3 regions of the Streptomyces sp. NPDC002324 genome follow, and region 2 is predicted to be linked to each of the others. Evidence: riboswitches for the same ligand, from Rfam matches in the RefSeq annotation. Region 2 holds a riboswitch; each other region holds the start of a gene.

The links. A riboswitch is a leader RNA that binds a small molecule or an ion and turns the genes downstream of it on or off. The one in region 2 is predicted to bind cobalamin.
Region 1: another riboswitch for cobalamin. It lies ahead of ACWCRJ_RS27900 (cobalamin biosynthesis protein); the one in region 2 lies ahead of ACWCRJ_RS26805 (ABC transporter substrate-binding protein).
Region 3: another riboswitch for cobalamin. It lies ahead of ACWCRJ_RS17845 (ribonucleoside-diphosphate reductase subunit alpha); the one in region 2 lies ahead of ACWCRJ_RS26805 (ABC transporter substrate-binding protein).

What each region holds. Positions count from the first base shown of each region.
Region 1 is NZ_JBSFCF010000024.1:62,603-65,865, reverse strand. It holds gene ACWCRJ_RS27905 (cobyric acid synthase) at 1-140, opposite strand, end outside; gene ACWCRJ_RS27900 (cobalamin biosynthesis protein) at 137-1,108, opposite strand; cobalamin riboswitch at 1,216-1,369, opposite strand; gene ACWCRJ_RS27895 (hypothetical protein) at 1,705-1,950, shown strand; gene ACWCRJ_RS27890 (hypothetical protein) at 2,064-2,285, opposite strand; gene ACWCRJ_RS27885 (anion permease) at 2,317-3,263, opposite strand, start outside.
Region 2 is NZ_JBSFCF010000022.1:150,377-153,639, forward strand. It holds gene ACWCRJ_RS26800 (FecCD family ABC transporter permease) at 1-277, opposite strand, end outside; gene ACWCRJ_RS26805 (ABC transporter substrate-binding protein) at 274-1,314, opposite strand; cobalamin riboswitch at 1,376-1,552, opposite strand; gene ACWCRJ_RS26810 (superoxide dismutase) at 2,014-2,655, opposite strand; gene ACWCRJ_RS26815 (HoxN/HupN/NixA family nickel/cobalt transporter) at 2,947-3,263, opposite strand, start outside.
Region 3 is NZ_JBSFCF010000011.1:240,162-243,424, forward strand. It holds gene ACWCRJ_RS17835 (nucleoside hydrolase) at 164-1,153, shown strand; gene ACWCRJ_RS17840 (GNAT family N-acetyltransferase) at 1,285-1,791, shown strand; cobalamin riboswitch at 1,855-1,990, shown strand; gene ACWCRJ_RS17845 (ribonucleoside-diphosphate reductase subunit alpha) at 2,114-3,263, shown strand, end outside.

The DNA of each region.
Region 1 (3,263 bases), on a different contig from region 2:
AAGGAGTTGAGCGACATGTTCTGCGCCTTGAAGGGCGCGACCTTCACCCCCTGCCGCACGAGCCACCGGCAGATCCCGGCGGTCACCACGCTCTTCCCGGCATCGGAGGTGGTTCCGGCGACCAGCAACCCGCCACTCATCCCTGACTCCTCGACCGCCGTGCCGGCCGCCCCGCGACCCGCCCCCGCACCATCGCCGCACCCGCGCTGACACCGAGGGCGAGCCAACTCACCCTGCGGGACAGCCGGACGGCCCGTTCGATGTCCCCGACGCCGACGGCCCGTCCCTCCCCATTGAGCACGGGCCGGTGCTCGACCCGCCCCCCGTACGACAACGTGCCCCCCAACCGCACTCCGAGCGCCCCCGCGAACGACGCCTCCACGGGCCCCGCGTTGGGACTCGGATGCCTGCCCGCGTCCGCCCGCCAGGCCCGCACCGCCCCCCGGGGATCCCCGCCGGCGGCGGTGGCCAGCAGGGCGGTCAGCCGGGCCCCCGGCCACCCCGCCACGTCGTCCAGCCGCGCGGAGGCCCACCCGTAGCGCCGGTACCGCCGCGACCGATGCCCGACCATGGCGTCCAAGGTGTTGACGGCCCGGAACCCCACGAGTCCGGGCACTCCGCCGACGGCCCCCCACACGAGCGCCCCCACCACCGCGTCGGACGTGTTCTCGGCGACGGACTCCACGACCGCCCGCGCGATCCCGTCCGGGTCGAGCGCCTGCGGATCCCGTCCGCACAGATGGGGCAACCGGCCCCGCGCGCCCTCGACATCGCCCGCGTCGAGGAACCGCGCGATCGTTCGCGCCTCCCGTCCGAGCGAGGTCCCCCCGACGACGGCCCAGGTGGCGGCGGCGGTCAGTCCGACGGACGCGATCCGTGACGGCCGTACGGCGGCCGAGGCGGCGGCCCCCAGAGCGACGGCGCCGCCGGCGCACACCGCGGTGTGCAGCGCGCCCCATCCCCGGTGGTCCCGCCACAGCACCCGCTCCGCCGCACCGGCGGCCCGCCCGAACGCGGCGACCGGATGCCCCCGGCGCGGATCGCCGAACAGCAGATCGCCGAGGAGCCCGACGGCGGCACCGTACGCGAAGACGCGATCGGCACGCACCGGTTCAGCCGATCACGGGGTCGGGCAGGGTCCGGACGCTGGGCCCCGAAGGGAAGCCGCACAGGGCGCACATGGCGATAGGTCCTCACTCAGGGTGTCCACGCCCTGGTTCGACGAGACCGACGGCGAGAGTTCCTGGCTCCCGGGGAGACGCTTCGAGATGCTTCCCCGGTGACAGTGGCGGGACCGCGCCGGACTCGCACCGGCTTCCTCTTCAACCGTCGTACATGGCCCCGGCAGTCCACCACGCCCCCGGAAGACCCGTCAACTTGCTGTTGACCTGCGGCGCAACGGTGTGCTCAGCCCCACATCGCCGAAATCCCGTCAGACGCCCGAATCGGCTCTTTCCGCGCTCCCGCCGGACGGCCCGGCCGGGCACACCCCGAGGAACGGCGGTACGACGTCCGAGCCGCATCCGGAACTCTGTGTACATCTTCCGCCACACGGCGTGGTGTGCTTTTCTGGCTGGACTTGTTGGACCCGGAACGGGCGCCTCGCGACGGGTCGCCCGGGGGACGGGAGGTGCGCACGTGGAAGATCGGCCGAGCGGGACGGTCTCGTCGGGCACGAGGTACGGGAGCGCGCGCGGAACGTGGGTGGCGGAGGCCGCGCCCTGGGCACTCTTCTGTTCGGTCATGGGGGTGCTGGCCGTCGGCGCGGGCGCGCTGGCGGCGCTCCTCGTCCCGGCGGGTGAGGTGCGCGGTCCGGTCTGGACGCTGGTGACGGTTCTCGTCGCCGCCGGCGCGGGCCTGTGGTCGGGTCTCACCCCGGGCACGGGGCGGCTCCGGGGCCTGAACCGTGCTCCGGTCGTGCCCCCGCCCCGCGGGCCGGAGCGTCGCTGACGCCGGCCCGGGACGCGGGCGACCCCCGAGGGCGCGGTACGCCGTCGGGGGTCGCCGGTCGAGCTGTCGAGAGACCGGGGAGGTCCGGTCTCAGGTCATGATCATGTCCGGTCTCAGGTCATGATCAGGGAGATTCCGTACGCCACTGCCCCCGCGCACAGCGCGAAGCACACGTACGCTCCCGTGGTCGCCGCCGCCACCGAGTCGCCCCGGGTCGACGCCTCCTCCCGCTTGGAGAGGCCGACGATGCCGAGGGTGAACAGGCCGACGAGGGCCACGGTGACCACGAGGCTGACTCCGAAGACGGAGCCGAGAGCTGCCCAGTCGATGTGCATGGTGGTGATCTTCCTCAGGGAGTCGTGGGGCTCAGACGGCGTGCGTCGGCGCGGACGTGCTCGCCGGTGCCGTGGTCTCGGCGGCGGGGGCCGGGATGGTCGCCGTGAGGTCCTCGGCCACGGTGCCGACCGGCGGCGGGGTCACGGCGGCGATCGCCGTCGTCACCACCCCGGGCGGCTCCTCGGTGTCGTTCACGTTGGTGTGGTCGACCACCTCGCGGCGGGAGACCAGCCAGATCGCGGCGCTGGAGGCGACGAGGAAGACCGCGACGACGGCCGTGCCCCAGGTGCCGAAGGACGTCACCCACTCGGCCAGCGCGGCGACCAGCGCGGCGGCCGGCAGGGTCAGGCCCCAGGCGACGAACATCCGGGTCGCGGTGGACCAGCGGACCACCCCGCCCTTGCGGCCGAGGCCCGCGCCCATCACCGCACCGGAGACCGAGTGCGTGGTGGAGAGCGAGAAGCCGAGGTGCGAGGAGGCCAGGATGACCGTGGCCGCGCTGGTCTGGGCGGCGAAGCCCTGCTGCGGCTGGAGGTCGGTCAGGCCCTTGCCCATCGTGCGGATGATGCGCCAGCCGCCCAGGTAGGTGCCGAGCGCGATGGCCGTACCGGCGGAGACGATGACCCACACCGGCGGGTCCGAGTCGGGCGCCAGGGTGCCGCCGGCCACCAGGGCCAGCGTGATGATGCCCATCGTCTTCTGGGCGTCGTTCGTGCCGTGGGCCAGCGAGACCAGGCCGGCGGAGGCGATCTGGCCGGCGCGGTAACCCTTGCCGGAGGCCTTCTCGTTGGTGTGCGCGCCGAGCTTGTACGTCAGCCGGGTGGCGAGCATCGCCGCGAGACCGGCGACCAGCGGGGCGGCGACGGCCGGGATCAGCACCTTGGTGACGAGCACGTCCCCGTGCACCGCGCCCACGCCGACCGAGGCGATGGTGGCGCCGATGAGGCCGCCCATCAGGGCGTGCGAGGAGCTGGAGG
Region 2 (3,263 bases):
CGAGAGGGTTGCGCAGCAGGGACTGCATGACCGCCCCGCAGACCGCGAGTCCGGCCCCGCACACCGCGGCGAGCAGGGTGCGGGGCATGCGCAGGTTCCACACGATGCCGTCCCGCAGCGGCGCCAAGGTGCCTTCGCCGAGGCCGAGATGGGCGGCAACGGAGGCCCAGACGTCACCGGCCGAGATGTCGGCGGGGCCGATCGTCACCGCGACGGCGACCGACGCGAGCAGCGCGGCGCAGCCGCCGCCGGTCAACAGCAGTGCGCGCGGGCTCACTTGACGAGCCCGAAGTCGCGCAGGCCGGCGGCGACCTTCTCGATCCCTTCGACGGTGCGGATGGAGGGGTTCATCGCCTGCCCGCTGAGCAGGACGTACCGCTTCTTCTTGACGGCGGTCAGGTGACGAGTGGCGGGGTTGGTCTCCAGGAAGCGGATCTTGGCCTGGGCGGTCTCGGCGGTCTGCTGCCTGCGGGTGAGGTCGCCGATCACGATGACGTCGGGGTCACGGTCGGCAACGGTCTCCCAGCCGATCTGGGGCCACTCGTCATGGGTGTCGGCGAAGGCGTTCTTCGCGCCGACGGCCCGGGTGATGGCGCCGGGTGCACCGCAGCAGCCGGCGAGGTAGGGCGACTGCGAGTTGGCGAACCAGTACATGAGCGAGACGCCGGAGGCGTCCAGCCCTTCGGTCGCCTTGCGCACCCGCTCCTTCGACTCGGCGACGAGCTTGTCGCCGCGGGCGTCGACGTCGAACGCGTGGGCCAGGTCGTGAATCTCGCCGTAGACGGCGTCCAGGGTGAGGGGCTTGCTGCGCGATCCGTCGCCACCGCTGTCGTTGTCCTTGCCGGCCGAGCAGTCGGAGGGCGAGACGTACGTGGGCACGCCCAGTTTCTCGAACTGATCGCGGGTGGCGACGCCGCCCTTGCCGAGGGTGGAGACGAACGAGGCGGTGACGAAGTCGGGTTCGGCGTCCAGGACCTTCTCGAAGGAGGGCGCGTTGTCGGCGAGCCGGGGCACGGACGCGTTGGCCTTGTCCAGGCCCTTCATGACCGGGTCGGTCCAGGTGGCGGTGCCTGCCACGCGGTCGGCGAGGCCGAGGGAGAGCAGGATCTCCGTGGTGCCCTGATTGAGCGAGACGGCCCTCTGCGGAGCCGACTTCAGGGTGACCTTCCGGCCGCAGTTGTCGATGGTGCGCGGGTAGTCCGCGCCGACGGACGGCTTGGTGTCCTCGGTGCCGCCTGTGGAACCGCCGCAGGCGGTGAGCAGTAGCGCGGGAGCAAGGAGGAAGGCAGCGGGACGGAGGGCGGTGCGGAGCACGGGCGTACCTCGGTGGTCGGGGCTCGTTCGCGGAGCCTGGCCTACGGACGTCCCTCCGCACACGGGTGCGGAGGTGCCAGCAGGTCTTCGGACTCGGGTTCGTCCGGACGGGGCGCCTTCCCGGTCTCCCAGTGGCATGCGTGCCCCACCCGTCCCCCTCACCGCTGCGCGTCAGTTCCGGATTCGCACCGGATTCCCTGGCCTCGGATGTGGCTCGACTGGCTCCCCGAGGCTATCAAGATCGCCGCGTCGTCGGGTCGTGCGATCGGTCACGGGACTTGGGACACGGCACACGGCACACGGCACACGGCACACGGCACACGGCACACGGCACACGGCACACGGCACACGAGACACGGGACGGAGGTGCTCGCGTTCCGGTGCAGCACGCCGTCGTCGGTAAGGCGATCCGCAGCGCACGGCACAGGGTTGCTGTTGCTGCGGCGCGTCGGGGGCCCGCTCGCATCCGCAGGTCGGCCGTGAACTCGCCGCCCACGGATACGTCCGCGAAGCCGGCCCGCCCCGGGGCCTGCAGAGCAGGGCCGGACCCCGGACGGCGCGTTGAGCGGATGGAGAAAGGCCCTCGCAAGTCACGTCCTTGCGAGGGCCCTTCGCCTTGCCGCCTGCCCGGTGAAGGTTGAGAAGACGATCACGAGCAGGACGTCGGTGCGGACGCCGTCACGGTCACGGCGTCAGCGCTCAGGGGGTGAGCAGCAGGCTGTCGCCGCGCTCCTTGGCGGCGGCGTAGCGCCTGGCCACGTCCTGCCAGTTGACGACGGCCCACATGGCGTCGATGAAGTCGACCTTCTGGTTCTTGTACTGCAGGTAGAAGGCGTGCTCCCAGGCGTCGAAGACGAGGATCGGGGTGGAGCCCTGGCCGACGTTGCCCTGGTGGTCGTAGACCTGCTCCACGATCAGGCGACCGCTCAGCGGCTCGTACGCCAGTACGCCCCAGCCGGAGCCCTGGGTGGTCGCGGACGCCTTGGTCAGCTGGGCCTTGAAGCCCGCGAACGAGCCGAAGGACCCGGTGATGGCGTCGGCCAACTCGCCCACGCCGTCCGCGGCCAGGGGCTCGCCACCGCCGTCGCCGGTCATGTTGTGCCAGTAGATGGAGTGCAGGATGTGCCCGGAGAGGTGGAAGGCCAGGTTCTTCTCCAGGCCGTTGATCGAGCCCCACTGCTCCTTGTCCCGCGCCTCCGCCAGCTGCTCCAAGGTGTCGTTCGCGCCCTTGACGTACGCCGCGTGGTGCTTGTCGTGGTGCAGCTCGACGATCTGCGGGTTGATGACCGGTTCGAGTGCCGCGTAGTCGTAGGGAAGCTCCGGGAGCGTGTAAACCGCCATGTCCAACGTCCTCCGACACGTAATTGCCACTTGTGTGCAGGTGCACGCTAACAGCATTTACGACTGATTGCCGATCAGGCATAGGTCCTAGGACCACAGTTGCGTGGCGGACCCGGAGGACGTCTCGCTGTCATGTCGCTTTCACTGCCGACGGGGCATGACACGAGCGGCCAGCGGCCGGAATGCCGGGCTACGGCCGGACTCCACCCGATCGCCGCTGGTGTACGGCCGGTGCGCGGGCTGCGCCGACTGGAGCGGTGGGAAGCCGTCCGCCGCGAGCCCCGAAGGCTCCTACTCCGCGGAGGTGGGTGTGCGACTCAGCCCTGAGGTCCACTTCTCCTCGATCCTGCCGACCTTCCACACCAGCAGGGCGATCACCCAGGTCGCGAAGAACAGCCCGACGACGACATATCCGATGATGTTGAGGTCCAGGCCGGAGACCCGGTCCCAGAACGGGCCGTGCAGCCCCGCCTCCTGCGCGAGCAGGCCCAGCAGTTCGACCGTGCCGATGAGGAGGGCGACGGCGACGGACAGGCCGGTGATGGTGAGGTTGTAGTAGACCTTGCGGACCGGCCTGGAAGAGGCCCAGCCGTAGGCGAAGTTCATGA
Region 3 (3,263 bases), on a different contig from region 2:
CGGGCCCGCAGGGCCTGGTCCTTCAGGGGCGCGGGGAACTGCGCGAGAACCCCCACCGACCCGCACCCGTGGAACTCACCCCTCGGGGTCGAAGGGGCAGCGCCCCTGATGAAGGGACGGGCAGGGGCGGCGGGGGCGCACACCACCCGGCTACGCTGACGACGTGACCGTTCGCGCACCGATCGTCCTGGACAGCGACCCCGGTATCGACGACGCCGTAGCCCTGCAGTACCTCCTCGGCACAGGCCTGTGGGACCTCAAGGCCTACACCTCGGTAGGCGGCAACCTCCCCGCCGAAGCGACCTACGCCAACGCCCGAGCCCTCTCCCGAGCCCTCCGCATCGACGGCGACATCCCCGTGCACCGAGGCACGGGCCGCCCCCTCTCCCCCCTCCCCTACCGAGAGGCATCCGCCTTCCACGGCCCGGCGGGCCTCGGCAACGAGACACTGCCCGACTCCACGGCCCCGCACCCGACGGAGTCGTCCGCACAGGCCCTGCTCCGCCTCTCCCGCCAGTACGAGGGCGAGCTGACGGTGTGCGCCACCGGCCCCCTCACGAACATCGCCGTCGCACTGCTCGAAGACCCTCACTTCGCCCACCGCGTCGCCAGATTCGTGTTCATGGGGGGCGCCGCCCAGGTGCCGGGAAACATCACCCCGGTCGCCGAGTTCAACATCTGGGCCGACCCCGACGCGGCCGAGATCGTGCTCTCCTCCGGCATCCCGTTCACCATGGTCGACCTGGACGCCTCGCACCGCTGGCTGTTCCGCCCCGCCGACCTCGCCGCGCTGGAGGCGGCGGGCCCGGGCACGGCCCTCGCCGCCCGGCTGATGCGCACGTACATGGACGCCTACACCCGCCACGGCGGAGACGGCACCTGTCCGTTGCACGATCCGCTGGCCGTGGGGGTGTGCGGGGACGAGGCGTTCGTGGCGGCCGCCGAGGGCGCCGTCGTCGTCGAATGCGCGAGCGAACTCACCCGGGGCCAGACCGTGTTCGTGCCGGCCACCGCCCGGCGCGTCTACTACTCCGAGTCCCCCGCCCTGACCGCCCGCCTCCGCGCCACCGGCCGCGTGGCCCTGGGGCCGGGCACCCGCGACTTCAGCAGGGACTTCGTGGCGACGCTACCGCGGTGGCCGGCGGTGGCCTGACCGGCCCGATCACCGGTGGACCGGCCGGTTCGGAGCAACCTTCGGCCGACCGGACCGGATCATCCGACTAACGCCTGCTCCTGTGGACAACCGCGGACCCGCTAGGCCGCCCCTCGTGCACACTGCGACGCATGGACATCACGATCAGGGACGCGGCCCCGGATGAGTACGCCGCCCTGGGCGAGGTCACCGCACAGGCCTACCTCGGCGACGGACTGCTGGACTTCGGGGAGAGCGACCAGTACCTCGGTGAGCTGCGGGACGTGGCGAAGCGGGCCGCCGAGGCCGAGGTGCTGATGGCCGTGGCGGACGGCCGGGTGCTCGGCGGTGTGACCTTCGTCCCGGCGGGCGGCCCCATGGCCGACATCGCCGGTGCGGGAGAGGCCGAGATACGCATGCTCGCGGTCTCCCCGGAAGCACGCGGGCGGGGTGTCGGTGAGGCGCTCGTGCGGGCCTGTGTGGAGCGCGCCCGGGCAGTGGAGGGCTGTGTACGCGTCGTGCTGTCGACCCAGAGGAGCATGCACGCGGCCCATCGCATCTACGAACGTCTGGGGTTCGCCCGCACACCGGAGCGCGACTGGAACCCCCTCCCCGACGTCCTGGACATCTCGCTGATCACCTATGAGTTGACGCTCTGACACCCTGCGCAGCCGAATGCGACACAACATGTGGGGGTGACACCGCGCACCGGCACTAGATGTATGCTCATGCTCGCTGTCGCCACAGGGGAATCCGGTGCGAATCCGGAACTGTCCCGCAACGGTGTACTCGCGTGCGTTCACGCTCTTTTGCGCACGCCTGTTCAGTCCGAACACCTGTCGACAGCGCGCCCGGCCGTCCGGTCCGGGTGCCTGACGTCCGGGCCTCGTGGAATGGGCCGGTGGACGCGACGCCCCCGTGCGCTCGTGAGCTGCCGCCTGCCCTCCGCCAGGCCGCTTGCCGAGCGAGGGAGAGCCCCACGTGACCATCGCGCCAGCCGACCCGGTTTCAGCCAACCCGGTTTCAGCCGACCTGGCTTCAGCCGACCCGGCGACGGAGACCGACAGTCCGGGTTCCGCGTTGCTGCGGACCCTGACCGAGCTGACCGTCGACCTCCCCGACGCCGACCCCGGCCGGGTCGCCGCCGCCGCGCTGCGCGGCCGGTCCTCACGCGGCGCCTCCGCCGAGATGGTCGTGGAGCTGCGCGAGCTGGCCACGGAGGCGGCCGCCGGTCTGATCTCCGAGGACCCCGCCTACTCGAAGCTCGCCGCGCGGCTGCTGGCCATCGGCATCCGCGACGAGGCCGCCTCGCAGGGCGTCACCACCTTCGCCGAGTCCATCGCCGTGGGCCACCGGGAGGGCCTCGTCGCCGACCGCACCGCGGAGTTCGCGCGCGTACACGCCGAGCGCCTCGACGCCCTGGTCGACCCGGCCGGCGACGACCGCTTCGGCTACTTCGGCCTGCGCACCCTGCACAGCCGCTATCTGCTCCGGCACCCCCTCACCCGCAAGGTCGTCGAGACGCCCCAGCACTTCATGCTGCGGGTGGCGAGCGGGCTGGCCGAGGACGACACCACGCGGGCCGTGGACGAGGTCGCCGCGCTCTACGGCCTCATGAGCCGCCTCGACTACCTCCCCTCCTCCCCCACACTGTTCAACTCCGGCACCCGCCACCCCCAGATGTCCTCCTGCTATCTCCTCGACTCCCCGCTGGACGAGCTGGACTCCATCTACGACCGCTACCACCAGGTGGCCCGCCTCTCGAAGCACGCCGGCGGCATCGGTCTGTCCTACTCCCGCATCCGCTCGCGCGGTTCGCTGATCCGGGGCACCAACGGGCACTCCAACGGCATCGTGCCGTTCCTGAAGACGCTGGACGCCTCGGTCGCCGCCGTGAACCAGGGCGGCCGGCGCAAGGGCGCGGCCGCGGTCTACCTGGAGACCTGGCACTCCGACATCGAGGAGTTCCTGGAGCTGCGCGACAACACCGGTGAGGACGCCCGCCGTACGCACAACCTGAACCTGGCGCACTGGATCCCGGACGAGTTCATGCGCCGGGTGAACGCCGACGAGCAGTGGTCGCTGTTCTCCCCGGCCGACGTGCCCGAGCTGGTCGACCTGTGGGGCGAGG